One region of the uncultured Stenotrophomonas sp. genome, then DNA from elsewhere that is predicted to be linked to it. Evidence: predicted binding sites of a transcription regulator. Region 1 holds the regulator's gene; each other region holds the start of a gene.
The links. Region 1 encodes FliA, which starts transcription of late flagellar genes. Its sites were predicted from a motif close to TAAAGTTTNNCNNNCNNNGGCCGATAA; they were not measured.
Positions count from the first base shown of each region.

Region 2: RWO33_RS10245 (methyl-accepting chemotaxis protein) is a predicted target of FliA. The motif match lies at 5,717-5,743, and genes of this name have one in related genera.
Region 3: RWO33_RS08120 (methyl-accepting chemotaxis protein) is a predicted target of FliA. The motif match lies at 7,840-7,866, and genes of this name have one in related genera.

Region 1 covers NZ_CAUQPH010000146.1:26-7,801, reverse strand. Annotated here, with positions in the region: partial or broken gene RWO33_RS17415 (AAA family ATPase) at 1-278, shown strand, start outside; gene RWO33_RS17410 (MinD/ParA family protein) at 265-1,152, shown strand; gene RWO33_RS17405 (RNA polymerase sigma factor FliA) at 1,149-1,895, shown strand; gene cheY (chemotaxis response regulator CheY) at 1,912-2,304, shown strand; gene RWO33_RS17395 (protein phosphatase CheZ) at 2,304-2,921, shown strand; gene RWO33_RS17390 (chemotaxis protein CheA) at 2,926-4,740, shown strand; gene RWO33_RS17385 (flagellar motor protein) at 4,819-5,559, shown strand; gene motD (flagellar motor protein MotD) at 5,561-6,559, shown strand; gene RWO33_RS17375 (ParA family protein) at 6,564-7,346, shown strand; partial or broken gene RWO33_RS17370 (hypothetical protein) at 7,343-7,776, shown strand, end outside.
Region 2 covers NZ_CAUQPH010000044.1:15,245-26,824, forward strand. Annotated here, with positions in the region: gene RWO33_RS10205 (RNA polymerase sigma-70 factor) at 1-70, opposite strand, end outside; gene RWO33_RS10210 (cupin domain-containing protein) at 150-557, opposite strand; gene RWO33_RS10215 (carboxymuconolactone decarboxylase family protein) at 569-1,048, opposite strand; gene RWO33_RS10220 (LysR substrate-binding domain-containing protein) at 1,293-2,327, shown strand; gene RWO33_RS10225 (SDR family oxidoreductase) at 2,459-3,214, shown strand; gene RWO33_RS10230 (Ohr family peroxiredoxin) at 3,239-3,745, shown strand; gene RWO33_RS10235 (bestrophin family ion channel) at 3,777-4,784, shown strand; gene RWO33_RS10240 (NAD(P)H-binding protein) at 4,802-5,599, shown strand; gene RWO33_RS10245 (methyl-accepting chemotaxis protein) at 5,772-8,309, shown strand; gene RWO33_RS10250 (excinuclease ABC subunit UvrA) at 8,370-10,994, shown strand; gene RWO33_RS10255 (TlpA disulfide reductase family protein) at 11,026-11,580, opposite strand, start outside.
Region 3 covers NZ_CAUQPH010000030.1:26,180-37,759, forward strand. Annotated here, with positions in the region: gene RWO33_RS08070 (GNAT family N-acetyltransferase) at 1-235, shown strand, start outside; gene aat (leucyl/phenylalanyl-tRNA--protein transferase) at 232-978, shown strand; gene infA (translation initiation factor IF-1) at 1,151-1,369, shown strand; gene RWO33_RS08085 (hypothetical protein) at 1,589-1,942, shown strand; gene clpA (ATP-dependent Clp protease ATP-binding subunit ClpA) at 1,994-4,276, opposite strand; gene clpS (ATP-dependent Clp protease adapter ClpS) at 4,614-4,943, opposite strand; gene RWO33_RS08100 (hypothetical protein) at 5,038-5,502, shown strand; gene RWO33_RS08105 (NUDIX hydrolase) at 5,504-5,965, shown strand; gene mnmA (tRNA 2-thiouridine(34) synthase MnmA) at 5,962-7,101, shown strand; gene hflD (high frequency lysogenization protein HflD) at 7,098-7,712, shown strand; gene RWO33_RS08120 (methyl-accepting chemotaxis protein) at 7,896-9,086, shown strand; gene RWO33_RS08125 (hypothetical protein) at 9,184-9,441, shown strand; partial or broken gene RWO33_RS08130 (EAL domain-containing protein) at 9,555-11,580, opposite strand, start outside.

The sequences.
Region 1 (7,776 bases):
ACACCAGCTTCAGCGACATGGACGAAGTGGTCCGCCGCTTCAGCGCCGCCAACCCGCAGGGCGTGGTGCTGAGCAAGCTCGACGAGACCGGCCGCTTCGGCACCGCGCTGTCGGTGGCGGTCGACCACCGCCTGCCGATCACCTGGGTCACCGACGGCCAGGACGTTCCCGAAGACCTGCACCGGGCCAGTGCGGCCAATCTTGTACTTCGCCTTGAAGATTTGCGCCGCGCGGCCGATATGCCCTGCAACCCGGAGTTGAACCATGCCGTCGCGTGAGTATGAAAACCTGACCAGGACCTTCCCGTTGTCGGCCACCCGCAGCCAGCCGCTCGGCCCTGTGCGCACCATCGCCGTGACCGGCGGCAAGGGCGGCGTGGGCAAGACCAACGTGTCGGCCAACCTGGCCGTGGCGCTGGCCGGCATGGGCAAGCGCACGCTGCTGCTGGACGCCGACCTCGGCCTGGCCAACATCGACGTGATCCTGGGCCTGCAGCCCAAGCTGACCCTGGCCGACCTGGTCGCCGGGCGCTGCACCCTGGACGAGGTGATCCTGGAAGGCCCCAACGGCGTGCTGGTGGTCCCGGCCGCGTCGGGCCGCCGGCACATGGCCGAGCTGCAGCCGGCCGAACACGTGGGCCTGGTCAACGTGTTCTCCGAACTGGAACGCGAGCTGGACTTCATGGTGGTGGACACCGCCGCCGGCATCACCGACGGCGTGCTGACCTTCTGCCAGGCCGCGCAGGACACCGTGGTGGTGGTCTGCGACGAACCGGCTTCGATCACCGACGCCTACGCGCTGATCAAGGTGCTCTCGCGCGAGCGCGGCGTGGACCGCATCCAGGTCGTGGCCAACATGGTGCGCGATCCCAACGAAGGCCGCGTGCTGTACGAAAAGCTCAGCCGGGTGTGCGAGAAGTTCCTGGCCGACGTGTCGCTGAACTACTTGGGCTGCGTGCCGCAGGACGACTGGCTGCGCCTGTCGGTGCAGCGCCAGCAGCCGGTGGTGAAGGCCTATCCGTCCAGCCCGGCCGCGCAGGCGATCGCCGAGATTGCCCGCCGCACCGCACGCTGGCAGGCCCCGACCGAGCCGCGCGGCGGGGTCGAGTTCTTCCTGGAGCGCATCCTCAAGCAACGCGGGGTGGCCGCATGAAAGGCGCCGCACAATACAAGGAGGTGCAACGCGCCGCCGCCAACGAGTGCATTGCCCAGCACTCGGACCTGGTCCGGCGCATTGCCCACCACCTGGCTGCGCGCCTGCCGGCCAGCGTTGAAGTGGACGACCTGATCCAGGCCGGCATGATGGGCCTGATCGAGGCCTCGCGCAGCTACGACGCCGACCAGGGTGCCTCGTTCGAAACCTACGCCTCGATCCGCATCCGCGGTTCGATGATCGACGAGATCCGCCGTGGCGACTGGGTGCCAAGGTCGGTGCACCGCCGCGCCCGCGATGCCGCCTCCACCATCCGCCGCCTGGAGCAGAGCACCGGCCGCGCCGCCAGCGCCACCGAGGTCGCTGCAGCGATGGACATGCCGCTGCCCGACTACCTGCGCCTGATGGAAGACGCCGCACGTGGCCAGGTGCTGAGCCTGGAATCGCGGATCGAAGACCAGGGCGAGCTGGACACCGTGGCCCAGGGCGGCCCGACCCCGCAGCAGGTGCTGGAGCGCGGCGAGTTCGGCCGCGAACTGGGCCATGCGATCGGCCTGCTGCCCGAGCGCGAACAGCTGGTGCTGTCGCTGTACTACGAGCAGGAACTGAACCTGAAGGAGATCGGCGCGGTGCTCGGGGTCAGCGAGTCCCGGGTCTGCCAGATCCATGGCCAGGCAGTGCTGCGCCTGCGTGGCCGACTCAAGATCTTCGAGGCGGCCGACGCCGGCCTCGAGAACAACTGATACCGAGGAAAGTGCTTTGAACAAGAACATGCGTATCCTGATCGTCGACGACTTCTCGACCATGCGTCGTATCGTCAAGAACCTGCTGGGCGATCTGGGCTTCACCAATACGGCCGAAGCCGAGGACGGGCATGCCGCACTGGCCCTGCTGCAGAGCCAGCCGTTCGATTTCGTGGTCACCGACTGGAACATGCCGGTGATGACCGGCATCGACCTGCTCAAGGCGATCCGCGCCGACGCCAAGCTCAAGACCCTGCCGGTGCTGATGGTCACCGCCGAAGCCAAGCGCGAGCAGATCATCGAAGCCGCCCAGTCCGGCGTGAACGGCTACATCATCAAGCCGTTCACCGCGCAGACCCTGGAAGAGAAGCTCGGCAAGATCTTCGAGCGCCTGGCGGCCAGCGCCTGATGGAAACCCTTCGCGACAAATCAGCGCTGGTGCAGCGCCTGCAGGATGCCCTGGCCGCGCTGGAAAGCGGCGACGAAGCCGGCTGGCGCCGGGAAATCGACGCGCTGGCCGCACTGCGCACCCAGCCGATGATGGCCGGCCTCAACCGGCTTGCGCGCGAACTGGGCCAGGCGCTGGGCGAACTGCCTACCCTGCCTAGCGAAGCCGGCGAGCTGGATGATGCCTGCGCGCGCCTGGACCACGTGGTGGCGATGACCGAACAGGCCACCCACCGCACCCTGGACCTGGCCGAGGAATGCCGTGCGCTCACCGAGCAGCTGCGTGCCGACGGGCTCAGCCCGGACCAGGACCAGCAGCTGGACCGCATCCGCCACAACCTCACCGAGATCGCGCTCACCCAGAGCTACCAGGATCTCACCGGGCAGATCATCCGCCGCGTGGTGGGGATCGTGCGCCGCGTGCACGAAGGCTTCGGTGCGCTTGGCCTGCCGCCGCCGGACGAGGCCGCCGCACGCCAGCGCGACAACGGACTGGCCGGCCCGGCCGTGACCGGCCTGGACCGCCACCAGGTGTCGCAGGTGGACGCCGACGACCTGCTTTCCGATTTGGGGCTTTGAAATCATGAGTGCTGTTCCGGACGACATTGCTGCAGACTTCATCCTCGAGGCCCAGGAGATCCTGGATCGCCTCGGCGAACAGCTGGTGTCGCTGGAGCAGTCGCCCCAGGACAGCGACCAGCTCAACGCGGTGTTCCGCGGCTTCCACACCCTCAAGGGCGGTGCCGGCTTCCTCGGCATCCAGGCGATGGTGGAACTGTGCCACGCCGCCGAGGAAACCCTGGGCATGGCCCGTTCCGGCCAGGCCGTGCTGCAGGCGCATCACTTCGATGCCGCGCAGCAGTCGCTGGACTACCTGCAGTCGATGCTGGATTCGGTGGCCGCCGGCACCGAGCCGGGCTATGCGCCGCCGGCGCTTATCGCGCAGTTCGACGTCAACGGCCCGGCCGTGCCCGCAGCGGTGGCGGCCGCCACCCCGGCCAACCCCGACCTGATCACCGACGACGAGTTCGAAGCGCTGCTCGACACCCTGCACGGCGGCGCCGCACCCACCGCCGTGACGCCCACGAAAAAGGCCGACGACGGGCTGATCGGCGAAGACGAATTCGAAGCACTGCTCGACCAGCTGCATGGAGGCGCCGCCCCCGGCGCGCTGCAGGCAGCCGCGCCCGCGCCGGCACCTCGCCCTGCTCCGGCACCGGCTGCAGCCAAGCCGGCCGCCAACAAGCCGGTGGCCGAAGCCGAACACACCGTGCGCGTGGACACCAAGCGCCTGGACGCCATCGTCAACCTGATCGGCGAACTGGTGCTCTCGCGCAACCGGCTCAAGACCCTGCGTGCACGCCTGCACGACGAAGAACTCGACCGTGCCGTGTCGACCCTGGACATCGCCACCGCGCGCCTGCAGTCGGCGGTGATGCGCACCCGCATGCAGCCGGTCGGCAAGGTGTTCTCGCGCTTCCCCAAAGTGGCCCGCGACGTGGCCCGCAACCTGAAGAAGGAAGTGGAGCTGGAACTGGTCGGCGCGGAAACCGAGCTGGACCGCAACCTGGTCGAAGCACTGGCCGACCCGCTGGTGCACCTGGTGCGCAATGCGATCGACCACGGCATCGAAATGCCCGACCTGCGCGAAGCGCAGGGCAAGACCCGCAGCGGCAACGTGCGCCTGTCGGCGCAGCAGGAAGGCGACTACGTCAGCATCGAAGTGCAGGACGACGGCGCCGGCATCGACCCCGAGCGGCTGCGCGCCAAGGCCCGCGAGAAGGGCCTGATCGACACCGAAGCCGCCGCCCGGCTGAGCAGCGAGGAGTGCCTGCACCTGGTGTTCCTGCCCGGTTTCTCGACCAAGCAGGAAGTCACCGACATTTCCGGCCGCGGCGTCGGCATGGACGTGGTGCAGTCGCGCATCCGCGAGCTGAGCGGGCAGATCCAGATCCAGTCCGAACTGGGCCGGGGCAGCCGTTTCCTGATCCGGGTGCCGCTGACCCTGGCGATCCTGCCGACCCTGCTGGTCCAGGCCGGCGAGGACATCTACGCGCTGCCGCTGGCCCGCGTGATGGAGGTGCTGCATGCACCGAACACCTCGCTGGGCTGGTTCGACGGCCGCGCCGTGCTGGACCGCCGCTCGCACACCCTGCCGCTGGTCGACCTGCGCCATTGGCTGGACGTGGAACCGGCCGCCTCCTCGCTGCTCACCATCGTGGTGCTGCAGGCCGGCGAAGCGCGTTTCGGCCTGGTCGTGGACCAGGTACGCGGCCGCGAGGAAGTGGTGATCAAGCCGCTGCCCAAGGCCCTGCGCGGGCTGCGCGGCTACGCCGGCGCCACCCTGATCGGCGACGGGCGCATGTCGCTGATCCTCGACGTGGACGGCCTGCGTTGAGTAGAGCCACGCCCTGCGTGGCTGAACCGCCGACCCCCCCCACCTCAAGACCCCCCCACGCGCGCCGATAACGGAACAATGGACAGACTCAGCCTCATTGGACTTTTCCTCGCCCTGGCCTCGCTGGTCGGCGGCAGCATCCTCAAGGGTGCCGGGCTGGCGTCGCTGTGGTCCCCTGCCGCTTTCGTGATCGTCATCGTCGGCACCATTGCCGCGATCCTGCTGCACACCTCCCCGGCGGTGTTCAAGCACGCCTTCAAGATCGTCAGCTGGGTGGTACGCCCGCCGAGCAGCGACCGCGCCGAGCTGATCCGCCAGATCGTGGAATGGAGCAACATCGCCCGCCGCCAGGGCCTGCTCGGCCTGGAAGCGCAGGTCGACGCCCAGGACGACCCGTTCCTGCGCAAGGGCCTGCAGCTGCTGGTCGACGGCGTGGAACCGGAAACCATCCGCCACATGATGGAAATCGAACTCAGCAGCCAGGAAAGCCGGGACCTGGCCGCGTCCAAGGTGTTCGAAGGCATGGGCATCTATGCGCCCACGCTGGGCATCATCGGCGCCGTACTGGGTCTGATCGCGGTGATGAAGAACCTCGCCGACCCGAGCAAGCTCGGCCACGGCATCGCCGCCGCGTTCACCGCCACGATTTACGGCATCGCCTCGGCCAACCTGCTGTTCCTGCCGGTGTCGGCCAAGCTCAAGAGCGTGATCCACCACAACAGCCGCGACCGCGAAATGATCATCGAAGGCCTGATCTCGATCGCGCAGGGCGAAAACCCCCGCAACATCGAAACCAACCTGTCCGGGTTCCTGCACTGACATGGCCCGGCGCAAGGCCCACGAAGAGCATGCCAACCATGAGGCCTGGGCGATTCCCTACGCCGACCTCATGACCCTGCTGCTTGCCTTCTTCGTGGTGATGTACGCCATCTCGTCGCTCAACGAAGGCAAGTACAGGGTGATGGCCGACGCGCTCACCACCGCGTTCGGTGGCGCGCCGCGCACCATCAACCCGGTCCAGGTCGGCAACCAGCAGGTGCAGGGCGGCGGCTGGGACAGCCCCTCGGTGATCAAGGCCGGCAACCGGGTCGGCCCTTCCGCACCGTCGCCAAGCAACGACCCCACCCTGCTACCGGCGATGGCCTCGCAGATGCGTATGCCGGTCTCGGTGCACAACCAGGAACAGCTGCAGCGCGCCGAACGCCAGCTCAACGGCATCGCCGACCGCCTCACCGCGACGCTGGCGCCGCTGATCGACCGCGGCATGATCACCGTGCGCCGCACCGAGCTGTGGATCGAAGTGGAGATCAACAGCGACATCCTGTTCACCACCGGCTCGGCCACCCTCGACGTGCATGCGCGCGACACCCTGTCGTCGCTGGCCCAGGTGCTGCACGACGCCCCCAATGGGGTGCGCGTGGAAGGCCACACTGACGACGTGCCGATCGCCACCGCGCTGTTCCCGTCGAACTGGGAACTGTCGGCGGCGCGCGCGGCCAGCGTGGTGCACCTGTTTGCCGACCAGGGCGTGCAGCCGGCACGGCTGGCGATGGTCGGCTACGGTCAGTTCCGTCCGCGCGAAGACAACGCCAGCGCGCAGGGTCGCAACCGCAACCGCCGGGTCATGGTGATCATACTGGCCGATACCGCGCAGGGCGTGGACCCGCTGGGTCCGCAGCTCACCGCCGAAACCAGTGCCGCGCCGGCCTCGACACCGGCCACCCCCTCCCCTGTTTCCCCCCTCGCCCCGGTGCAGCTGCCACCGGTGCCGGCCGGCAGCCGCGTTGGCGCCGCCGTTCCCCCCGCAATGAAGGAGTGAACCGATGCGTATCTGGGCAATCGCCAACCAGAAAGGCGGCGTGGGCAAGACCACCACGACCCTCGCGCTGGGCCGCGGCCTGGCCACGCTGGGCCACCGCGTGCTGCTGATCGACCTGGATCCGCATTCGTCGCTGACCCGCGCGTTCAACGTACCGCTGGACCCGCCGCCGGCCGGCGTGCTGGAACTGTTCGGCACCCCGCCGGCGGAACTGGGCGCACTCGCCCACCACAGCGACGTGCCGGGCCTGGACTACATCTGCGCGCAGGCCGCGCTGGCTACCCTGGAGCGCCGCAGCGCCAACCAGCCCGGGCTGGGCCTGGCCCTGCAGAACGCCATGGCCCGCCACCAGGGCCAGCACGACTACATCCTGCTCGACTGCGCGCCGACCCTTGGCCTGCTGATGATCAACGCACTGGCCGCGGCCGACCGCCTGATCATCCCCACCCAGGCCGAACCGCTGGCCCTGCACGGGCTGGACGGCATGGTCCGCACCGGTGAGATGGTCGAGCGTTCGCGCCGCCGTCCGCTGCCGATGTCGATCCTGCCGACCCTGTTCGACCGCCGTACCCGCGCCGGCAACGAAACCCTGAAGCTGATGCAGGACCGCCACGGCCAGCGGGTCTGGGAAGACGCGATCCCGGTCGACACCCGCATCTGCAACGCCGCCAGCCTGACCGTGCCGCTCACCTCCGACGACTATCCCGGCCGCGGCCTGCTGGCCTACCGCCGCGCCCTGGACTGGATCCGCGCCGACGACGCGCAGCAGATGGAGCGCGCCGCATGAGCAGCACCGGCGTACTCGACGACTACCTGGTGGAACTGCTGGGCGACGCGGTGCCGGACGCGCCGGTCGTGGCCGCCCGCGCTGACGACGAAGACGGCGTCGGCGTTGCCGACGCCATCCGTGCCGAGTTCGCGGCGGCCCAGGCGCCCACCGGGTTCGACACCCCCACCTCACCGGGTGCACCGGCCAACCTGGCGCTGCTGGATGAGCTGCTCAACGATCCCGCCCTGGGTCCGGTGATCGCAGCGCCCGTCGCCGCCGCCTTCGACACCCCGACCTCGCCTGGCGCGCCAGCCAACCTGGCACTGCTCGACGAACTGCTCAACGATCCCGCCCTGGGCCCGGTCGAAGACGCGCGGCCGGGCTGGGACGACCTGCCCGCCGAGGAGCTTCAGCCCAGCGCGCCTGTCGCCGCGACGCCGGCACCTGT
Region 2 (11,580 bases), on a different contig from region 1:
CCAGCATGCGGTAGGCCACGCCCAGCACGCGCGGGCGCAAGGAGGTGAACAGGTCGGGGAGTGTTTCCATCGCGGCATTCAACACGAGCGAACGCCGCAGGAACAGTGCCGGGAAAGAAGCACCGTGCCTGCGGCGTCCGACGCCCAACTCAATGCGGGGGCAGCACGGCAGGCTTGTCGGCGTCCTTGATCAGGAACACCACGAACCGCGCCGGTTCGGTGCTGCTGGCGTTACGACCGACGGTGTGGAGGTCGGCGGGGCCCTCATGGAAGGCCTCGCCGGGACCCAGGGTGACCTCGCGGCCGCCGGCCACGCCCATCACGATGTGGCCCTGCAGCACGTACACGAACCCATGCGCGTCGTGCCGGTGCACCGGGTCGGCCCCGCCGGGCGGGTACTCCACGGTCAGGATCAGGGCTTCCTTGCCCGGATACTCGGGCAGGGGCGTGGTCATCACTGCAGTCACCACCGGCTCGGGGGCGGCGGGAGGGGAGGGTGCGGCCAGGGCGGCAGCGCTGGTCGCAGCCAGCAGCAGGGAGCAGATCAGGGTGCGCATGGGCGTCTCCTTCAGTCGAGGCCGGCCTTGTCCAGGCCCCAGGCCTTGTCGCGCGAGCCCGGCTCGCTGCGGAAGGCGATGTTGATGCGGTTCCAGGCATTGATGCCCATCACCGCGTGGGTCAGGTCGAGTACTTCCTGTTCGGAAAGCTGGCCGCGCACGCGCTCGTACAGCTCATCGGAAACCCCCTGCGCCGGCAGCTGGGTAAGTACTTCGGTCCACGCCAGCGCCGCCCGCTCGCGCGGACTGAACAGGGTGGACTCGCGCCACACCGCAACGTGGTGCAGCCGAAGCGGGCGTTCGCCGTGGATCGTGGCCTGCTTGATGTGCATGTCCACGCAGAAGCCGCAGCCATTGAGCTGCGAAGCACGGATCGCGATCAGGTCCTGGATCGTTTCTTCGATCGTGGTGGCGTGCGCGGCCATGCTGTAGTCCAGCAGCTTCTTGAACAGCGCGGGGGCCTGCTTCTGGTAGTCGAGACGCTCGGTCATGGGAGTACTCCTGGGGAGAGGGGAACGGATTCGAGGCTGCAGGCTAGGCCCGCAGCGACCGTGCCGGTAGCCGGGGCAGTGGACGCACGGTGTTGAGCGCAATGCACCAATCCAGCCGGGCGGGGCTGTCACAGCACATCGCGCTGGTCCGTCTGACTGGCATGAGCACTGCGAATGCCCCCGATGCCGATGCCGCCCACGCCTGCCCGCGCGACGCTGCGCGCCCTCCTGGAGTGCCACCCGCATGTCCCTGACCGAACCAGGCACCGTAGACGAAGGTGCCGACCCCCTGACCACCGGCTTTTCAGCCAGCTACGCCGGGGTGATGGCCTTCATCGCAGTCGCCCATGAAGGCAGCTTCTCGCGCGCGGCCGACCGTCTGGGCATCGGCCGCTCGGCGGTGAGTCGCAGCGTGCAGAAACTGGAGGGCCAGCTTGGCGTGCGCCTGTTCCTGCGCACCACGCGGTCGACTTCGCTGACCCGCGAAGGCGAACTGTTCCATGACGGCTGCCGCCCCGGCGTGGACCGGATCCTGCAGGCGCTGGAGGAGATGCGCGACCTGCGCGACGGGCCGCCCCGTGGGCACCTGCGGGTCAGCGCGAACCCGGGATTTGGCCGCAAGGTAATCGCACCGCTGCTTTCGCAGTTCCGTGCGCTGTTTCCCGAGGTCACCCTGGAGCTGCAACTGGAAGAGCGCGCGCTGGACCTGGCCGCCGACCGCATCGATGTCGCCTTCCGCGATGGCGTGCTGGAAGACAGCGAGGTGATCGCCAAGCACCTGATCCCGATGCAGCTGCTGGTCTGTGCGGCACCGGCCTACGTGCAGCAGCACGGCATTCCCGGCAGCGTGGCCGAGCTGGCCGCGCATACCTGCATCAGCCAGCGGCAGTCCAACGGTCGCCTGCAGCCGTGGGAGTTCCGCGTTGACGGCCAGCCGTTGCGCGTGGAACCGGCGTCGGCGCTGGTGTTCAACGATGCCGACCTCGCGTTGCAGGCGGTGCTGCAGGGCCAGGGCGTGGCGCAGCTGCCGAACTACCAGGTACGTGCCGCGCTGGACGCGGGCCTGGCGGTGAGCTGCCTGGACCGTTACGCCGCCGATGATCGTGGCCACTACCTGTGCTATCTGAGCCGCCGCCAGCTGCCCAAGCGCATCCGGGCCTTCATCGACTTCATCACTGCGGAGGTGCGCGCGCTGGACCTGGACGTGGTGACCCACTGGGAATCGGTACAGCAGGGTGCTGCCCCGGCACGCGACATCGACGCCGGGGCATGGCGATGAACTGCGATTGGTTCCCCGCAGGCAACAGGGCGCGTCCATGCGCGGACCTACTGCGGTGGGCGCGGCCTGCCTAGCATCCTTCCATGCCCTGGCCATGGCCGGGCGTCCCTTTCCAGCAGTGGAGCACTTCCATGAAGTTCCTGGTCATCGGCGGCACCGGCCGCATCGGCAGCAAAGTGGTCGACCGCCTGCGCGCGGCAGGGCATGAGATCGTCATCGCCGCGCCGTCCACCGGCATCGACATCATCAGCGGCGAGGGCCTGGACGCGGCCATGGCCGGCACCGAGGTGGTGATCGACCTGGCCAACTCGCCGTCATTCGAGGACACGGCCGTGCTGGCGTTCTTCCAGACCGCGGGCCGCAACATCCTCGCCGCCGAAGCCAAGGCCGGCGTGCAGCACCACGTGGCGCTGTCGGTGGTGGGTACCGACAAGCTCGCCGCCAGCGGCTACTTCCGCGGCAAGATCGCGCAGGAGGCACTGATCCGCGAGGCGGGCATCGCCTACACCATCATCCACTCCACCCAGTTCTTCGAGTTCCTGCCGGGCATCATCCAGTCCGCCGGCAACGCGCTGCGGCTGCCCACGGCGCTGGTGCAGCCGATTTCCGCCGACGACGTCGCCGAGGCAGTGGCGCGCGTGGCGCAGCAGCCCGCGGTGAACGGCGTGGTGGAAATCGCCGGCCCCGAGCGCGCACCGATGGACGAACTGGCGCAGCGCTTCCTGGACCGCACCCACGACCCGCGCCGCGTGGTCGGCGATGCACAGGCGCCGTATTTCGGTGCGCAGCTCCAGCCCGACACGCTGGTGCCGGCAGGCGGCGCGTGGCTGGGTCGGCAGGGCTTCGACGCCTGGCTGCAGCAGTCCGGGCTCGTCCAGGCGCACTGACCTTCCGTATCGCGTGGAGCTGCCATGTCCGACCTGAAGCCGCCATCGCCGGCCGTTCTCGACAAGTACCGGGGCGATGAGGTGCGTCCGCTCTACACCGGGCGGGTGCGGGTGAGGGGCGGCGAGACCGGGCACGGGCGTGCGTCGGGGGTGGTGACGTCCGACGATGGCGCGCTGCAGCTGGATCTTCGCCTGCCACCGTCGCTGGGCGGGCCCGGTGGCGGCAGCAACCCCGAGCAGCTGCTGGCGGCCGGTTACGCGGCCTGTTTCCACGGCGCGATGAACCTGCTGGCCAGTCGCGCCGGGCTGGCCCTGGTGGATGCCTGCATCGAGGTCTCGGTGACGTTCTCGCGCGATCCGATCGACGGGCTGTACCTGCTGTCGGCGGAAGTGGAGGCCTACCTGCCGGGCCTGGAAAGCGGCGTCGCCGCCGAGCTGGTACGCAATACAGAGCGCGTATGCCCCTACGCAAAGATGTTCCGCAACGGCATCACCCACGTGGTGAGCGTAGTGCCCACCGAAGCGCCATGAAGGGCGCACCCCCTGGCTGGAGAAACCCATCATGCACGCCGGACGCTCCTACTCCTTCACCGAATTCCTGTTGTGGACGCGCCGTCCGCTGTACGCGCTGATCCTGCTCGACGTGACCCTGGTGGCGCTGTACCAGCTGGGCGGCCTGCACTGGCTGGCGGTGCCGTGGAACGTGATTTTCATGCTCGGCACCAGCGTGGCGCTGATCGCGGGGTTCAAGAACACCCAGACCTACAACCGCTTGTGGGAGGCGCAGCAGGTCTGGGCATCGATCACTGCGGCCAGTCGGGCGTGGGGCACGATGTGCCGCGACCATGTCGGCCATCCCGGGCAGACCCGTCGGCTGGTGTACCGGCACCTGGGCTGGCTGACCGCGTTGCGCTACCAGATGCGCGAGAGCCGGCCCTGGGAAACGCAGCAGCAGCTGCCGAACGTGGAGTACCGGAAGCATTACCAGGTGCCGGAGAAAGTGCGCACGCTGGATGTCGAGCTGATCAAGTACGTCAGCCCCGAAGAGCGCTCGCGCATCCTGGGGGTGTCCAGCAAAGCCACCGAAGTGCTGTCGCTGCAGGGCGAGGCACTGCGCGCGCTGCTGGACGACGGGCTGCTTCCGCCGGCCAGTTTCGCCGAACTGCAGCGCGCACTGCGCGACCTGCACGAGCAGCAGGCACGCAGCGAACGACTCAAGAACTATCCCTATCCGCGCCAGTACGCGGTGATCAACGTGATCTTCGTGCGCATCCTGTGCCTGCTGCTGCCGCTGGGCATGATCGACCTGCTGGCACCGATGAACGACACCGTGGGCGGCGCCATGGCCGGGCACATGCTGTGGTTGGCCATTCCGCTCAGTGTCCTGGTGTCGTGGATGTACGCCGCGCTGGACCAGGTCGGCGAGAGCAGCGCCAATCCGTTCGAGGGCGGCGCCAACGACATCCCGATCTCGCAGCTGTGCGGCACCATCGAACGCGACCTGCGCCAGCTGCTGGACGAACGCGATGTTCCCGAGCAGCAGGAACCGGCCAGTCCCATCGTGCTGTAACCCCAAGGAACAGGCATATGAAGATCGTCGTCATTGGCGGGCACGGGCTGATCGGCAGCCGGGTAGTGGATGTGCTCGCAGCGCAGGGCCACGACGCGATCGCTGCGTCGCGGCGCAGCGGCGTGGACGTGCTGACCGGGCAGGGCCTGGCAGCGGTGCTGGCGGGCGCCCACGTGGTGGTGGACGCTTCCAATGCGCCCCGCTTCGATGACCCCGTGGTGGGCGACTTCTTCCAGCGCGCCACCACCCGGCTGCTGGCTGCCTGCGAACGCGAAGGGGTGCAGCACCTGGTGGCGCTGTCCATCGTGGGCACGCCTTACCTGCAGGAAAGCCCCTACTTCCGCGCCAAGGCGGTGCAGGAAGGCTTGATCCGGCAGTCGGGGCTTCGCTCCACGCTGGTCCGTGCGACCCAGTGCCATGAGTTCATGGCCCAGCTGGTGGCGCCGCAGGTCGTGCGCCAGGCGCTGCACCTGTCGCCGGCCAAGGTGCAGCCGGTGGCCGCCGACGACCTGGCGTCCCTGGTCGCGCAGGTGGCCACCGCGGCACCGGGCCGGCGCATGGTGGAAATCGCCGGCCCTGAATGCCACCGCCTGTTCGAGCTGGTGGAGTGGGTGATGTATTTCAACCAGGACGATCGCCCGGTCGTGGCCGATCCGGATGCCCGCTATTACGGTGCGCTGCTCAAGGACACCACGCTGACGCCGGAGCCGGGCGCGCTGCTGGGTTCCACCCGCTTCGCCGACTGGCTGGCCGCGCATGTGCGCCTCGGCCCGGCCCAGGTGAACCTGCCCAGTCCGCTGGCCCAGGCGTACTAGCGCCGGCGACCCGCCGCGCCCCGCGTTGAAAGCGTCGGTTTCGTCATCGTCCGGTCGTCTGCGCAGGCTACAACAGGCCCAGCGGGGGACGCAGGGCAGGGCAAATTAACTCCAGTCTAAAGTCCCGCCCAGTGCGGCCGATACAGGTGCGTCATTCCCTCTGGAGCGCGCCATGTCGTCCGTCCCCCGCCGAGGCGGGTCCCTCCCCACCTGGCGCGCGCTCGCGCGCGGCAAGTCGGCGCTGCAGCGGTTGAGCGTAGCGCAGAAATTGAAGGCCAGCCTGGTCGCCTGTGCGATCGGCCTGCTGGCGGTCGCAGCGGTATATGCGTGGACGCGTTACAACAGCGAGCATGCCGCAGACACCTTCGCACGCCACCAGCAGGCGACGAGTCTGGTGGCAGCGCTGGGTACCCGGGTTGCCGAGGCACGGCGACTGCAGACCAGCTATGCCACCCGTTTCGATGATGCCGACCGCCAGGCCCTGGAGCAGGCGCGTGCGGGGCTGCAGGGGTCGCTGCAGGCGCTGCAGCGCGCAGCAACCTCGGCTGGCAGCAGCGTGGCACTGCAGTCCCTGTCCGAACGCATCGGTGGTTTTGCCGAAGGGATAACCGCGCTGAACGCGCGGGTGGACGAGATGGGCCGCGGCGAGACCGGGCTGCGCGCGCAGCTGGAGGCGGCCGCCACCCGCATGGATGCAGCCCTGGCCGACACTGCGCGGCCTGCGCTGGAGGCGCAATGGCAGGCGATCCGACGCCAGGAGGCGCTGCTTCTGCTGAGCGGCGATTCGGCGCATACCGATCGTGCCAGTGAAGCCAAACTGCCATTCGAGCTCGCCCTGTCGGCGGCCGGCCTGTCCGGCGCCACCCAGGACGCGCTGCGTGCCGCGATGGACGACTACCAGGGGGCGCTGCTGGCCTACACCGCCGCACGTGTCGGGCTGGACGTGGAGGCGCAGTCGCTGGCCGATACCGCCGAGCAGATCGCGCCCGCGCTGGCGCAGCTGGACCACGCGCAGGCAGCCGCACTGGACGCCGCGCGCGCCCAGCTGCAGCGCCAGGCGCGCGGCATGACCCTGGTTTTCGTGGTCACCCTGCTGATGGTCGCCGCGCTGCTGATCGCGACGCTGTTGCTGACCCTGCGGGCACTGAACCGACCGCTCGCCGACACCCTGCGGTTCGCGGAGGACATCGCCGACGACCGTCTCGAGACCCTGCTTCCGGTGTACAACCCGCACGACGAATTCGGCCAGCTGGCGCAACGGCTGGTGCACATGCAGGACCGGCTGCGCGCGCGGATCGAGTCCGAACGCGCAGCCGCACGCGACAACACCCGGGCACGCCAGGCGCTGGACAGCGCCCAGACCGGATTGATGGTGCTCGAGCCCGACGCCAGCATCGGCTTCCTCAACCAGGCCTTGTGCACCACCCTGGGCACTGCGGTGGAAGCATGGCGCGGGCGACCGGCGCAGGAGCTGCACCCGGTCTTCGCCGAGACCGCCGCGCAGCTGTCCAGCGGCCGTGCCAGTACGCGCGAGATTGAACACGACGGCGTTCGCTACCAGCTTGCCTTCAACCCGATCCTGGATGACGGCCAGCTGCTGGGCGTGGCCGTGGAATGGCGCAGTCGCGCGTTGGAAACCACGGTGGAAACCGAAGTGGCGGCGCTGGTTGACGCGGCCGCGCAAGGCGAGCTGGGCGCCCGCATCGCGGTGCACGACAAGCACGGCTTCGTGCGCACCCTGGCGATGAGCATCAACCGCCTGCTGGACACCTTCGAGGGCAACCTGGTCGAGCTGCAGGGGCTGTTGTCCGCATTGGCGCGCGGCGACCTGCGCGTGCGCATGCAGGGCGACTTCCAGGGCGTGTTCGCCCAGCTTCGCGACGACGCCAACGCCAGTGTCCAGCAGCTGACCGACATCGTGGCCCGCATCCAGCATGCATCGGTGGCGATCAACGGCGCCGCCGGCGAAATCGTGGCCGGAAGTCGCGACCTCGCCGAGCGCACCGAGCAGCAGGCCGCGCACCTGGAAGAAACCGCTTCGTCCATGGAAGAGCTGACGGCTACGGTGCGCCAGAATGCCGACTCCGCGCAGCAGGCCAACCGCCTGGCCGTGGATGCGGCGGGCATCGCCGCCCAAGGGGGCGCGTCGGTCGCGCAGGTGATATCCACGATGCACGAGATTGCCGCGTCGTCGCGGCGCATCGCCGACATCACCGGCGTGATCGACGGCATCGCGTTCCAGACCAGCATCCTGGCCCTCAATGCAGCAGTGGAAGCTGCCCGCGCCGGCGAACAGGGCCGCAGCTTCGCCGTGGTGGCGGGCGAAGTGCGCCTGCTGGCCCAGCGCAGCGCCGACGCCGCACGCCAGATCAAGGGCCTGATCGAAGCATCGGTGGAACGCGTCAGCGCCGGCACCCACCAGGTGGACCAGGCCGGTGCCACCATGGCCCGCATCGTGGGCAGCGTGGAGCAGGTGACGCAGATCACCGCCAGCATCTCCGCAGCGTCGCAGCAGCAGAGCGTGGGCATCGAACAGGTCGGCAGGACCCTGCTGCAGATGGACGGCAGCACCCAGCAGAATGCGGCCATGGTGGAGGAGGCCTCGGCGTCGGCGCAGGCGATGCAGCGCCAGGCCGGGCTGTTGTCGGCAGCGGTGGCGGCCTTCGAGCTGTCGCGCAGCAGCGGGCGTCGCCCGGCCAGGATCGCGTAGCGCCGGGGCCGGCCGGCGGGTGCGCATTTCCTGCACGCGCCCGGCGCTATCCTCGTGCGCATGAAAAAGCCCACCCGCATCGTCCAGCCAGGCGCTTTCGTCCGTGTTCGCGGCGCCCGCGAGCACAACCTCAGGAACGTCGACGTGGACATCCCGCGCGACGCGCTGGTGGTGTTCTGCGGCATTTCCGGTTCAGGGAAATCGTCGCTTGCCTTCGGCACCTTGTACGCCGAAGCGCAGCGCCGCTACCTGGAATCCCTGTCGCCGTATGCGCGCCGCCTGATCGACCAGGTCGGCGTGCCGGACGTGGATGCCATCGAAGGCCTGCCGCCGGCGGTGGCCCTGCAGCAGCAGCGCGGCACCGCCAGCGTGCGTTCCAGCGTGGGCAGCGTGACCACGCTGTCCAGCCTGCTGCGCATGCTGTACTCGCGCGCCGGCACCTACCCGGCCAGGCAGCCGATGCTGTACGCCGAGGATTTCTCGCCGAACACCCCGCAGGGGGCCTGCCCGAACTGCCACGGCCTCGGCCATGTGTATGAAGTCACCGAGCAGTCGATGGTGCCCGATCCCTCGCTGAGCATCCGCGAACGCGCCATTGCCGCGTGGCCGCCGGCCTGGCATGGGCAGAACCAGCGCGACATCCTGGTGACGCTGGGCTATGACGTCGACATTCCCTGGCGCGACCTGCCGAAGAAGCAGCGCGACTGGATCCTGTTCACCGAAGAGCAGCCGGTGGTTCCGGTCTACCCCGGATTCACCCCCGCCGAAACCCGCGCTGCGGTGCGCCGCAAGGAGGAGCCCGCTTACATGGGCACCTTCAGCGGTGCGCGCCGCTACGTGCTGCATACCTTTGCCACCACCCAGAGCGCGATGATGAAGAAGCGCGTGGCGCGCTACATGGTCGGCACGGTGTGCCCGGTCTGCGATGGCAAGCGACTCAAACGTGCGTCGTTGTCGGTCACCTTCGCGGGCATGGACATCGGCGCGCTCTCGCAGCTGTCGTTGGCGGCCATGGCCGACGTGCTGCGACCGGCCGCGGAGGGTCGCTTCGATGCGCCCGCCCGCGGCGCCGCACGCAGCCGTGCCGCGGGCCGCAGGGCCGAGCAGCAGCGCGTGGCCAAGGGCGGGCTGCTGCACGGCGGCAGCAGCGACGTGCGCCGTACCCCGGACCTGTCCGAGGAGAAGCGCATTGCTGCCCAACGCATCGCCCATGACCTGGTGGAGCGCATCGGTACGCTGGAGGCGCTGGGCCTGGGATACCTGTCGATGGACCGCGCCACCCCCACGCTGTCACCGGGGGAGCTGCAGCGGCTGCGCCTGGCCACGCAGATCCGCTCAAGCCTGTTCGGCGTGGTCTATGTGCTGGACGAACCCACCGCCGGGCTGCACCCGGCCGACGGCGAAGCGCTGTACCAGGCGCTGGACCAGCTGAAGGCCGGCGGCAACACGCTGTTCGTGGTGGAACACGACCTGGGCATGCTGCGCCGGGCCGACTGGCTGGTGGATGTCGGTCCGGGTGCCGGCCAGCACGGCGGGCAGGTGCTGTACAGCGGCCCGCCGCAGGGATTGCGCGCAATCACGGCCTCGGCCACGGCGCCCTACCTGTTCGGCAGCCATGACCGTGCCACGCGCAGCCCGCGCACGCCCGCCGGCTGGCTGGAACTGCGCGGCATCCACCGCAACAACCTGCATGGGCTGGATGCGCGCTTCCCTCTGGGCGCGTTCTGCGCAGTGACCGGCGTCTCCGGCTCGGGCAAGTCCAGCCTGGTCAGCCAGGCACTGGTGGAACTGGTCGGCGAGCACCTTGGCCATGAGCCGGACGTCCCGGACAGCGACGATGAGCTGCCGCGGCCGAGCCGGATCGAACGCACGCGTGGCCGGCTGCACGCGGGACACACCCGGATCACGCGACTGGTCAACGTGGACCAGAAGCCGATCGGGCGCACGCCGCGTTCGAACCTGGCCACCTATACCGGCTTGTTCGACCACGTGCGCAAACTGTTTGCCGGCACGCGCATGGCCAAGGCGCGTCGCTACAGCGCCAGCCGCTTTTCCTTCAACGTCGCCCAGGGACGCTGCGAAACCTGCGAAGGCGAGGGCTTCGTGCACGTGGAGCTGCTGTTCATGCCCAGTGTGTACGCGCCATGCCCGACCTGCCACGGCCAGCGCTACAACGCCAAAACGCTGGAGGTGGAATGGAGCGGCCGCAACATCGCGCAGGTGCTGGCGATGACGGTGGAGGAAGCGCTGACGTTCTTCGCCGATGAAGCGGTGGTGCAGCGGCCGCTGCAGCTGCTGCGCGACATCGGCCTGGGCTACCTGCGGCTGGGGCAGCCGGCCACCGAGCTGTCGGGCGGCGAAGCGCAGCGCATCAAGCTGGCCACCGAACTGCAGCGCAGCCAGCACGGCACCACCCTGTACGTGCTGGATGAACCGACCACCGGCCTGCACCCGGCCGACGTGGACAAGCTGATGGCGCAGCTGCACGGGCTGGTCGATGCCGGGAACACGGTGGTGGTGGTCGAGCACGACCTGCGCGTGGCGGCCGATGCGGACTGGGTGATCGACGTCGGCCCGGGCGCCGGCGAGCAGGGTGGGCAGATCGTGGCCGAAGGAACGCCAGCGCAGGTAAGCCGGTCGAAAGCCGGCAGGACAGCGGCCTACCTGCGGCGGTTTTTCGCCTGAGTGGGCATCCGTACCCACCAGCGGTGGGCACCTACCGCGTAGTCGCCGGCGCCGCGACGGTAGGTACCGACCGTGGGTCGGTACTTCCCACCCACCGTTCGACCTCCCCGTCTGCGAAGGGCCCCAGCTTCTGCTTGACGATCTTCCCGTCCGCACCCACCAGCACCGTGTATGGCAGCAGGCCCTGGGCGTTGCCCAAGCGCACGCTGGCGTCATCCGGCGCAGGCTGCTCGATGACGATAGGGTAGGTCACCGGCACGCGATCCAGGAAGTCGCGTACGCCCTCCGGCGTGTCAATGGCCAATCCCACCACCTGCACGCCATCACTGGGCTGTGCCGCCGCGAATGCCGCCAGCATCGGCATCTCTTCAACGCAGGGCCCGCACCAGCTGGCCCACACGTTGATCAGCAACGGGCGGCCCGCGAAGCCGGCGAAATCCACCGGCGTGCCATCCACGTCCGGCAGGATGATCGCCGGCATCGCATCGCCCGGTCTGGCCGGCACCGCGGCAGCGCGGTCCACGGCGGCAAAGCGCGTCGTCTCCGGCGCGCGTGTGAAGTAATACGCGCCCGTCCCCATGCCCAG
Region 3 (11,580 bases), on a different contig from region 1:
AGGCATCGAGTACTGCCTGCGCGAAGGGCTGTCCCGGTTCGAACCCGGTGCCCAGGGCGAGCACAAGCTGGCCCGGGGCTTCCTGCCACAACCGGTACGCAGCCGCCATTGGATCGCCGAACCGGCGTTCGCCGAGGCGCTGGCCGGCTGGTGCGAGCAGGAACGGCAGGAGGTGCAGCGCTATGCGCGGGTGCTGGCCGACCACAGCCCGTTCAAGGACGGCACGGCCACATGACCCGCCACCTGCCCTGGCGGCTGGACGACCGCCCTGACGCGCCCTTCCCGCCGGCCGAAACCGCGTTGCGCGAGCCGGACGGGCTGCTGGCGCTGGGCGGCGACCTGTCGCCGGTGCGGCTGCTGAATGCCTACGCCGGCGGCATCTTCCCGTGGTTCTCGGAAGGCCAGCCGCTGCTGTGGTGGTCGCCGGACCCGCGCATGGTGTTCCGCACCGACGGGGTGCACCTGTCGTCCCGTTTCCGGCGCAGCCTGCGCGGCAGCAACTGGGTGCTGCGCGCGGACACCCGCTTCCGCGAGGTGATCGAGGCCTGCGCCGCCAGCCCTCGCCCGGGGCAGGACGGCACGTGGATCACCCGCGACATGATGGAGGCCTACGAGGCGCTGCATGCGCTCGGTTTTGCCCATTCAATCGAAGTGCTGGAGGGCGACCGGCTGGTGGGCGGCATCTATGGCGTGGCGATGGGCCGGATGTTTTTCGGGGAAAGCATGTTCAGCGCCAGCAGCGGCGGTTCCAAGGTGGCGCTGGCCGGGTTGGCACACACGTTGGGGGAATGGGGCTGGCCGTTGATCGATGCGCAGGTGGAGAACGACCATCTGCTGCGGATGGGCGCCGAGCATTGGCCGCGGGAGCAGTTCCTGGGGATGGTCCGCGAGCTGGTGCGGAGGGATGAGGCGCCGGGAGCCTGGACAGCACGGGTTGGGGAAGTGTCGGTGGCGGCGCTGGTGGGTCGGGCGTCGTGAGGTGGCGGGCGGCGCCTGGGCCGGCCAACGGCCGGCGCTACCGGGATTGCGTTCGGCGGCGGACAGCGCTGGGCCGCTGCGGTTAACATAAACTTTGCATGTGGGGGCGGTTGCGCGTAAAATGCCCGCTCTTAAGGCCAGCTCGGCCGTTTATAGAACTGCACAGGACTACATGTCGAAAGACGACTCCATCGAGTTCGAAGGCACCGTCAGCGAGACGCTGCCGAACACCACTTTCCGCGTACGACTGGAAAATGGGCATGAAATCATCGCCCACATCTCCGGCCGCATGCGCAAGAACTACATCCGCATCCTGACGGGCGACCGCGTGAAGGTCGAAATGACCCCGTACGACCTGACCAAGGGTCGCATCACCTACCGCATGAAGTAAGCGGCAAGGCGACTTCCCACGGGAAGACGCAATCGAGGGCCGGCCCTGCGCTGGCCTTTTTGCGTGGGTGCCATTCAGCCAAGCGGACCCTGCCGGCAGTCACTATGCCCCACGCCACCCTGACGTAAGTCAGCCTGCCTTGCTGCAGATTCGCCTAGCGCGGATTGAGCGCAGTGTAAGCACTGGTCCACTCCGGACCGTATGCGACTGGCCCCCGACATGAAGACCCTGATCCCGCTTTGCCTGCTCGCCGTGTACACCCTTGCCGGTAGCGCGGCGGCTCAAACCGCGCCCGGCGCAGGCGAATGCGTCGCCCTTTCCAGCGATCGTCAGATCGTGCGCAACAACGCTGGGCAGAGCGTACTGCTGCGCAGTGGCAGCGACCACTACGTGGTCCGCTTCACCCGCTCCTGCAGCAGCGCGGCAACTTCGCGAAAGCTGCGCTTCGACACCCCCTCCCAGGAGAACCAGCTGTGCGCAGGCACCAGCCGCCTGGTGACCGACAGTCAGTCCTGTTCGGTGGATAAAGTGAAGCCGATCAGCGCGGAAGAGTTCGCCTCACGCTCGCGGTAACACCGCGCAGAAAAAAACGCCCCTCCCGGGGCGTTTTTTCTGGGACCTGGATCACTCCACCGTGGCGGGCAACAACCGTTCCGGCTCGGCCTGGGTTTCGACGAAGAGCTCGTCGTCGCGGACATCGATGCTGACCCGGCCGCCGTTGACCAGCTTGCCGAACAGCAGTTCGTCGGCCAGCGGACGCTTGATCTTGTCCTGGATCACGCGCGCCATCGGGCGGGCACCCATCAGCGGGTCGAAGCCGTGGCGGGCCAGCCAGTCGCGCGCGGTCGGGGTGGCCGACAGGCTGACGTGCTTTTCCTGCAGCAGCATCTCCAGCTCGATCAGGAACTTGTCCACCACGCGCAGGATGTGCTCGAAGCCCAGCGGCTGGAACTGCACCACCGCATCGAGGCGGTTGCGGAATTCCGGCGTGAAGCTCTTGCGGATGATCTCCATCGCATCGGTGGCATGGTCCTGGCGGGTGAAGCCGATCGAACGCCGCGAGGCCTGGGCCGCGCCGGCATTGGTGGTCATCACCAGCACCACGTTCTTGAAGTTCGCTTCGCGCCCGTTGGTGTCGGTGAGCACGCCGCGGTCCATGACCTGCAGCAGGATGTTGAAGATGTCCGGGTGGGCTTTCTCCACCTCGTCCAGCAGCAGCACGCAGTGCGGGGTCTTGACGATCTTCTCGGTGAGCAGGCCACCCTGGTCGAAGCCGACATAGCCCGGAGGCGCACCGATCAGGCGGCTGATCGAATGCGGCTCCATGTACTCGCTCATGTCGAAGCGGACCAGCTCGATGCCCAGCTGCAGCGCCAGCTGCTTGGTCACCTCGGTCTTGCCCACGCCGGTGGGGCCGGCAAACAGGAAGTTGCCGATCGGCTTTTCCGGGTTGGCCAAGCCCGATCGGGCCAGCTTGATCGCCGAGGACAGGGTTTCGATGGCCGGATCCTGGCCGAAGATCACCATCTTCAGGTTGCGCTCCAGGTGCTGCAGCACATCCTTGTCGGTCGCACTGACCTGCTTGGCCGGGATACGCGCCATCTTCGCCACGATGGTTTCGATCTCCTCGATGTCGATCAGCTCCTTGCGCTCGCCGTCGGGCAGCAGCCGCTGGCGGGCACCGGCTTCGTCGATCACGTCGATGGCCTTGTCCGGCAGCAGGCGGTCGCCGATGTGCTTGACCGACAGGTCCACCGCCGCCTGCAGTGCGTCATCGGCGTAGGTCACGCCGTGGTGCGCTTCGTACTTCGGCTTCAGGCCCTGCAGGATCTCGTAGGTTTCGCCCACCGTGGGCTCGACGATGTCGATCTTCTGGAAGCGGCGTGCCAGCGCACGGTCCTTCTCGAAGATGCCGCGGTATTCCTGGAACGTGGTCGAGCCGATGCAGCGCAGCTCGCCCGACGCCAGCGCCGGCTTGATCAGGTTGGAGGCGTCCATGGTGCCGCCCGACGCCGAACCGGCACCGATGATGGTGTGGATCTCATCGATGAACAGCACTGCGTTGGGCATCTTCTTCAGTGCGGTCAGCACGCCCTTGAGGCGCTTCTCGAAGTCGCCGCGGTACTTGGTGCCGGCCACCAGCGCGCCCAGGTCGAGCGAGTAGATCACCGCGTCGGCCAGTACTTCGGGCACCGAGCCTTCGACGATGCGCTTGGCCAGGCCTTCGGCGATGGCAGTCTTGCCCACGCCGGCTTCGCCGACATACAGCGGGTTGTTCTTGCGGCGGCGGCACAGGACCTGGATGGTGCGCTCGATCTCGTCGCGGCGCCCGACCAGCGGATCAATCCGGCCGTTGCGCGCGGCTTCGTTGAGGTTGCTGGCGAATTCGGCCAGGGCGTCGCCCTTGCCCTCGCCATCCCCACCCTCGGCGCGCCCCTCGGCGTCCGACGACGGCGGCACTTCGCCCTCCTCGCCCAGCTTGGCGATGCCATGGGAGAGGTAATTGACGATGTCCAGCCGGGTCACGTCCTGCTGGTTGAGGTAATAGACCGCGTGCGAGTCCTTCTCGCCGAAGATCGCGACCAGCACGTTGGCGCCGGTGACCTCCTTCTTGCCCGAGGACTGAACGTGGTACACGGCGCGTTGCAGCACGCGCTGGAAGCCCAGGGTGGGCTGGGTGTCGCGTCCGTCATCCTCGGCCAGGCGGGACACCGAGGCCTCGATGGCCTGCTCCAGTTCCTGGCGCAGGCGTTCGGCGTCGGCCCCGCAGGCCTTGAGCACGGCTTGGGCGGACGGGTTGTCGAGCAGTGCCAGCAGCAGGTGTTCCACCGTCATGAACTCATGGCGGGCCTCACGGGCGCGCTTGTAGCACTGACCGATGGTGTGTTCGAGGTCTTTACTGAACATGTTCTACTCCGGCGGCAGTTGAGAACAATATGCGGCCTACCTGCTTAATTTCCATCACCCTAGCGGATCGGTGCGTTCAGATGGCGTTAGCACTTGCATGATCATGCCCGAGACGACGCCAGCATTGGCTGCCTGCCCGTGATGGCGACGTCATCGAGAGATTGCAAGCGCCCCGCCTACCCGGCAGTCCCCGGCGCTGTTTCAGACAGGGACGGGCATAGGGGCCGGGAGCGGCCATCGGGGACAGGATGCGTGGGCCGGCCAACGGCCGGCGCTACGAATCGTCGTGGGCCCATAGGGATCTGGATCAATCAACCGGGGCGCCGGCACGGGCGAATCAGCCGGCCTTTTCCATCGTGCACAGCAGCGGATGCTGGTTCATGCGCGAGAATTCATTGACCTGGGCCACCTTGGACTCGGCCACTTCACGGGTAAACACGCCGCAGACCCCGCGCCCACGGGTGTGCACGTTGAGCATCACCTGGGTGGCCTTTTCAAGGTCCATGGAGAAGAAGTGCTGCAGCACGGTCACGACGAAATCCATCGGGGTGTAGTCGTCGTTCAACAGCATGACCTGGTAGAACGGCGGCGGCGCGACCTCCGGCCGGGCCGGTTCCAGCGCTACGCCGTGGTCGTGGTGGGGTTCTTGGGAGGGCTCGCGAGGCATCCGCTCATTATAAACGCCGGACCGGCCGGATTGGACGTTGCCCCCCTGCCCCCGTCACAATCCGTGCATGAGCATCGACTTTCACAGGGATTTCATGAAAAGGATTGCCACCGCGCTCCTGTTGGCCGCCACCGTGTCCGGGGCCCAGGCCGCAGCACCCGACCCGGGCGTCGGCCGCGTGCTGGATACACTGAAGTACCCCTACGAGATCGACGAGGATGGCGACTACAAGCTGCTGTTCGACGTGGAAGGCGACCGCACTCAGCTGGTGTTCGTGCGCTCGACGGTGGAGGAATATGGCAAGCACAGGATCCGCGAGATCTGGTCGCCCGGCTACAACGCGCCGGGCAAGCAGTTCTCCGCCGCCATCGCCAACCGCCTGCTGGAAGACTCGCAGGACGCCAAGCTGGGCGCCTGGGTCAAGCAGGACCAGCTGGCCATGTTCGTGGTGAAAGTGGATGCCAACGCCAGCGCCGATGCGCTGGGTGACGCCATCGACGCGGCCATGAACACCGCCGATGCCATGGAACTTGAACTGACCGGAACGGACGAGTACTGACGTGAACGAAGTGCAGGACCTGCGCTGGGCGCCGCATGTCACCGTGGCCACCGTGGTGGCCAGGGACGGGCGCCTGTTGCTGGTGGAAGAAGCCATCGACGGCCGCGCCGTGCTCAACCAGCCGGCGGGCCACCTGGAGCCGGGCGAAAGTCTGGCCGCCGCCGCCGTGCGCGAAACCCTGGAGGAATCGGGCTGGACGGTGCGCCTGACCGCCTTCATCGGCACTTATCAATGGACCGCGCCGGACGGCACCCCGTTCCTGCGCTTCGCCTACGCTGCCGAGCCGGTGTCGCATGACCCGGACCGGCCGTTGGACACCGGCATCCTGCGTGCGCTGTGGTTGGACCCGGCCGAGCTGCAGGCCACCCCCTCGCGCCTGCGCAGCCCCTTGGTCTGGGAGGTCGTGGCCGACTTCCTGGCCGGCCATCGCCACCCGCTGAGCCTGGTCAGGGAGGTCGCATGAGCACCCCGCGCATCATGGTCGGCGTGTCCGGTGGCGTGGATTCGTCCGTCGCCGCCTGGCGGCTGGTCCAGCAGGGCGAGCCGGTGGCCGGACTGTTCATGCAGAACTGGGCCGATGACGGCAGCGGCGACTGCCGCGCCGAGGACGATCGCCGCGACGCCGTTGCGGTGTGTGGCCTGCTGGACATTCCATTCCATTTCCGCGACTTCTCCAGCGAGTACTGGGAGGGCGTGTTCGCGCATTTCCTGGCCGAGTACGCCGCCGGCCGCACCCCCAACCCTGACGTGCTGTGCAACCGCGAGGTGAAGTTCAAGCACTTCCTGGATGCCGCCCGCGAGCTGGGCGCCGAGCGCATCGCCACCGGCCATTACGCCCGCGTGGCCCGGCTGGGTGGGCAGTGGGCGCTGCTGCGCGGGGCCGACCGCAGCAAGGACCAGAGCTACTTCCTGCACCAGCTTGGCCAGGCCCAGCTGGCCGCTACCCTGTTCCCGATCGGCGACCTGCAGAAGAACGACCTGCGCCGGATCGCCCGCGACGCGCGCCTGCCCACCCATGCCAAGAAGGATTCCACCGGCATCTGCTTCATCGGCGAGCGTGACTTCCGCGAATTCCTGGGCCGCTACCTGCCCGCGCGCAGCGGCCCGATCCAGGACCCGGACGGCACGGTCATCGCCGAACACCCCGGCGTGTTCTATTTCACGCTGGGCCAGCGCGAGGGCCTGAACATCGGCGGCGTGCGCGGCCGCCCGGCGGCGCCGTGGTACGTGGTTGGCAAGGACGTGGCCAGCAACGTGCTGTACGTGGACCAGGACCGGGAAAGCCCGTGGCTGCAGTCGACCCGGCTGCACTCGGAAACCGCGCACTGGATCGCCGGCGCCCCGCCCGCCCGCAGTTTCGAGTGCACGGCGCAGACCCGCTACCGGCAGCCGGACGAACCGTGCACGGTGCGGGTCCGTGACGATGGCACCGTGGACGTGCGCTTCGCGCGGCCGCAGCGCGCCGTCACCCCCGGCCAATCCCTGGTGCTGTATGACGACGAGGTCTGCCTCGGTGGCGCGGTCATCGCCGCCACCGACGCCCCGCTGGAACAGCGCCTGCGCACCGCCCCTTCCCCCTTCGAGGTATCTGCTGCATGAGTTTTTCGATCGACGACCGCGTCCTTGCCCTGGCCGGCATTGCCCAGGCACTGCAGCAGGTGCGCCGCATCGCCGAAACCGGCCATTCCGAGGCCAGCGTGGTCCGTACCGCGATCGACAGCGTGTTCCGGATCGACGCGGACAGCCCGCAGGCCGTGTACGGCAGCGCGGCCAATGTGGCGCCTGGCCTGCGCCTGCTGCACAACTATTTTCGCAGCCAGGGCCAGGACGACATCCTGCCGCGGCTGGCGCTGGCGGTGCTGCAGCTGGAGCGTCGCTTCGTCCGTGAGCATGCGGTGGTCGACCAGGTCAGCGAGGGCATCGCCCGCGCCCGGCGCCAGGCGCTGGCGCTGAACGACAGTGCCCATCCCGACGTGCTGGCCAGCCTGGGCGGGCTGTATGCCGACACCATCAGCCATCTCAAGCCGCGGGTGATGGTGCAGGGCAACCCGCACTACCTGGGCCAGGCCGGGGTGGTGGCCGAGATCCGCGCGCTGCTGCTGGCGGCGGTGCGTTCGGCGGTGCTGTGGCGCCAGACCGGCGGCCAGTACTGGGATTTCCTGATCTCGCGCAAGGCGATGATCGAGGCGGTGGACCGTCAGCTGCGCTGACGGTGAGCTGTGACGACCAACGGTCGTCACCTACCGGAAAGGTGTGACGACCAACGGTCGTTACCTACCGGAAAGGTGTGACGACCAACGGTGATCACCTGCCGGCGCACAAAAAGTGCGCCGTGCCTAAAGCAATCGGGGGTACGGCCGATACATTCTCCGTGCACCTCCCCGAGAACGTTTATGTACTCACGCCTTTTCACTAGTCTGGCCGCCCCCCTGGTCCTGACCCTGCTGCTTCCTTTCGCGATCGGCTTCGACTGGCCGGCCGCCCTCACCTGGGCGCTGCTGACCACGATGACCCTGAGTTGGCTGGGCTTTGCCTGGTGGACCGCCCGCGCCCAGACCCAGCGTTCGCCGGAACACGCGCGCCTGATGCGTGAGCAGGACCAGCTGCTGACCGAGCTGCGTACCTTCGTCGGCAACGAAATCGACGGATCGCGGGGCGAGATCGAACGCGCCCGTGACCTGATCCGCCAGGCCGTGGCCGGCCTCGGCGGCAGCTTCGACGCGATGAACCGCAAGTCACGCCAGCAGAGCCAGGCGCTGGCCCGCATCGTCGACCGCGCCGGTGAAGACGGTGGCGCCGGCGTCGACGTGGCCCGCTTCGCCCAGCACGCCAGCAACCGCATGGAACAGCTGGTGGAAGCGCTGGAACAGGTCAGTGGCCAGAGCAGCACCACCGTGCAGCACATCGACCAGATGGCGCAGCACCTGGATGGGATCTTCTCGCTGCTCGAAGACGTCAAGTCGATCGCCGACCAGACCAACCTGCTTGCGCTGAACGCGGCCATCGAAGCGGCGCGTGCCGGTGAGGCCGGTCGCGGCTTCGCCGTGGTGGCCGACGAGGTGCGCAACCTGTCCGAGCGCTCCACCACCTTCAACGAGCAGATCCGCAAGCTGGCGCACAGCTCCAAGGACGCCATCGCCAAGGTCCGCGAAACGGTCTCGAACATGGCCTCGCGCGACATGGACCGCTCCCGCGAAGCGCGTCACGAAGCGGCGGCGATGCTGGACAACGTGGCCCAGATCAATGCGTCGCTGGGCGATGGCATGCGCGAGATTTCCGAGTGCGGCCGTGCCATCGACAGCAGCGTGGCCGAAGCGGTACGCGCCCTGCAGTTCGAGGACATCGCCACCCAGGCCCTGGGCGGCGTCCACACCCACCTGGACCGCCTGACCTCGATCAACCGCGAAGCGGTCGGCCTGCAGGAGCTGCTGCACCGCAATGGCGGCGTGTTCGACGCCGAAGTGGCCACGGCCCTGCAGCGCACCGGCAACCGCCTGCGCGACATGCGCAGCGAGTGGGAGCGCCCGCCGCACAAGCCGGTGAGCCAGCAGAGCATGGCCGCCGGCGCGGTGGAACTGTTCTGATCCCCGTACCACGCCGATAATGGCACCCACGATGGCCCCGGCATGTCCGGGGCCTTCGTGCGTGTAGTTCCCGGACCCTCCTGCTGAAGATCGCCGCATGTTGTTGAACGCCACCCCCAGCCAGGTCATCCCCGCCGGTAACGGTGCGTCGCCCGACGCGGCGGGCGACATCGCCCATCCTGCCCCGGTTCCCGTGGCGCCGAAGAGCGGCCGCGCGCTGCTGGCGGTGCTGGAACAGCAGGCGCAGCGGGAACTGGCTGGATTGATGGCCACGGCACCGGCGCCCGCGCCACTTGATCCCGCGTTGGCGGGATTGGCGTGGGACCTGGGGTTGAGCGGCGACATGGTTGATTGATACGGATCCCAATGGGCCCGTAACAATTCGTAGCCCCGGCCGTTGGCCGGACACCGCGCGCAGCGCGGTCCACGGGCACCGGTAGCGCCGGCCGTTGGCCGGCCCACGCGCCCTCAAGGCGCAACCGGAATCCGCACCGCGTCGCCCGGCACCGCGGCCATCGGCACCGCCTGCGCGCCGCCGTTCTTCAACCACTGCGCCAGATCACGCGGGGTCAGCGGCCGGGAATACAGGTAGCCCTGGATCTCATCGCAGCCCTGGCGACGCAGCATCGCCTCTTCCTGCTCGGTCTCCACGCCTTCGGCGACCACTTTCATGCCCAGCGCGTGGCCCAGGTGCACGATCGCCTGGGTGACTTCAGCGGTGCCGGTGTCGTGCAGCATGCCCTGCACGAAGCTGCGGTCGATCTTCAGGCGCCCCACCGGGAACCGGTTGAGGTAATGCAGGTTGGAGAAGCCGGTGCCGAAATCGTCCACCGCCAGCGGCACGCCATGCCGTTCCAGCACGTCGAAACAGTGGCGCAGCACGTCGGTGTCGCGGATCAGCGCCGATTCGGTCAGTTCCAGCTCAAGGCGCTGCGGCGCCCAGCCATGGGCGTGGCAGATGTCGATGACGCGCTCGGCGAACCCGCGGTCGCGCAGCTGTACGGCGGACACGTTCACCGCGATGCGGTCGAACACCAGCCCGGCGCGGTCCCAGGCAGCCGCCTGGCGGCAGGCCTCGGCCAGCACCCAGTCGCCGATGCGGACGATTTCGCCGCACTTTTCGGCAATGGGAATGAACTCGGCCGGGCTGCAGTAGCCGATCCCAGGGCGGTGCCAGCGCAGCAGCGCTTCGATCGCCGGGGGCTGATCATGGGCGGCGTGCAGCAGCGGCTGGTAGGCCAGGCTGAACTCCTCGCGCTCGATCGCCCCGAGCAGGCCATGCTCGATCTCCAGCTTGCGCTGGATCCGCAGCAGGGCGTCCTGGCTGTAGTACTGGTAAGTATTGCGTCCGGCTTCCTTGGCCGCATGCATCGCGGCATCGGCCGCGCGCAGCAGCGTGTCGAAGTCGGCGCGTTCGTCGTCGAGCATCGCGATGCCCACGCTCGCCCCCACCTTCAAGGTGGTGTCGCCGCGTTGCAGCGGCTCGGCCAGCGAGGCGATCAGCTTGCGCGCCACGTGCCCGGCATCTTCCGGGTCGGCCAGGTCGCGCAGCACCACGATGAACTCGTCGCCGTTGAAGCGGCCGAACAGGTCGGCATTGCGCAGGTTCTGGTGCAGGCGTGACGCGGCCGCCTTGAGCAGCGCGTCGCCGGTGGCGTGGCCGAAGGTGTCGTTGATGGTCTTGAAGCCGTCCAGGTCGATGAACAGCATCGCCAGCGCGGCGCCGCGGTCGCGCGCTTCCTCGATCGCATCGCCGGTCTGCTCGCGCAGCAGCATGCGGTTGGGCAGGCCGGTGAGCAGGTCGTAATGGGCGAGCAGTTCGATCCGCTCGTTGGCCTCGCGTTCGCGGGTGATGTCACGGAACAGAACCACGTATCGGGTCGGCAGGCCGTCGCGGTGGTCCAGCTCGATCAGCACCTGCACCCAGATGCGCAGGCCGGACTGGCGGTAGAAGCACAGGTCCAGCTGTTCGGGCAGGCCGCCGGCGGCGATCCGGGCCAGCGCGGCTTCGAAGGCATCGCGCGAGTCCTGGGTATACAGCGCAAGCGCCTGGTCCAGGGTGATCGGCTCCTTGCGCAGCCCGTGGATGCGGTAACACTCCTCGGTCCACTGCATGTGGCGGGTGGCCACGTCGATTTCGCAGCCCCCGATCCTGCCCAGCGCGGAGACCCGGTTGAGCAGTTCGGTACGCCAGCGGATCAGGGCGTCGGTCTGGTGCTGTTCGGTGATGTTCTGGACCTGGCCCAACAGGCGCTGGATGCGCCCGTCCGGGCCCAGCAGCGGCTGCATCCACACGCGCAGGTGCAGCACGCCTTCGGACCCGCGCGGCAGCTCCAGCGCCAGCATGCTGGGCTTGTTGTCGCGCAGCATGCGTCGCCAGGCCTGGCGCAGCAGGGTGCGCGAGCGCGGCGCGAGCAGGCGCAGCCAGTGCCTGCGCCCACCCAGCCGGGCGTCGCCGACACCGAGCAGGGCGCGGAACTCCGGCGACCACCAG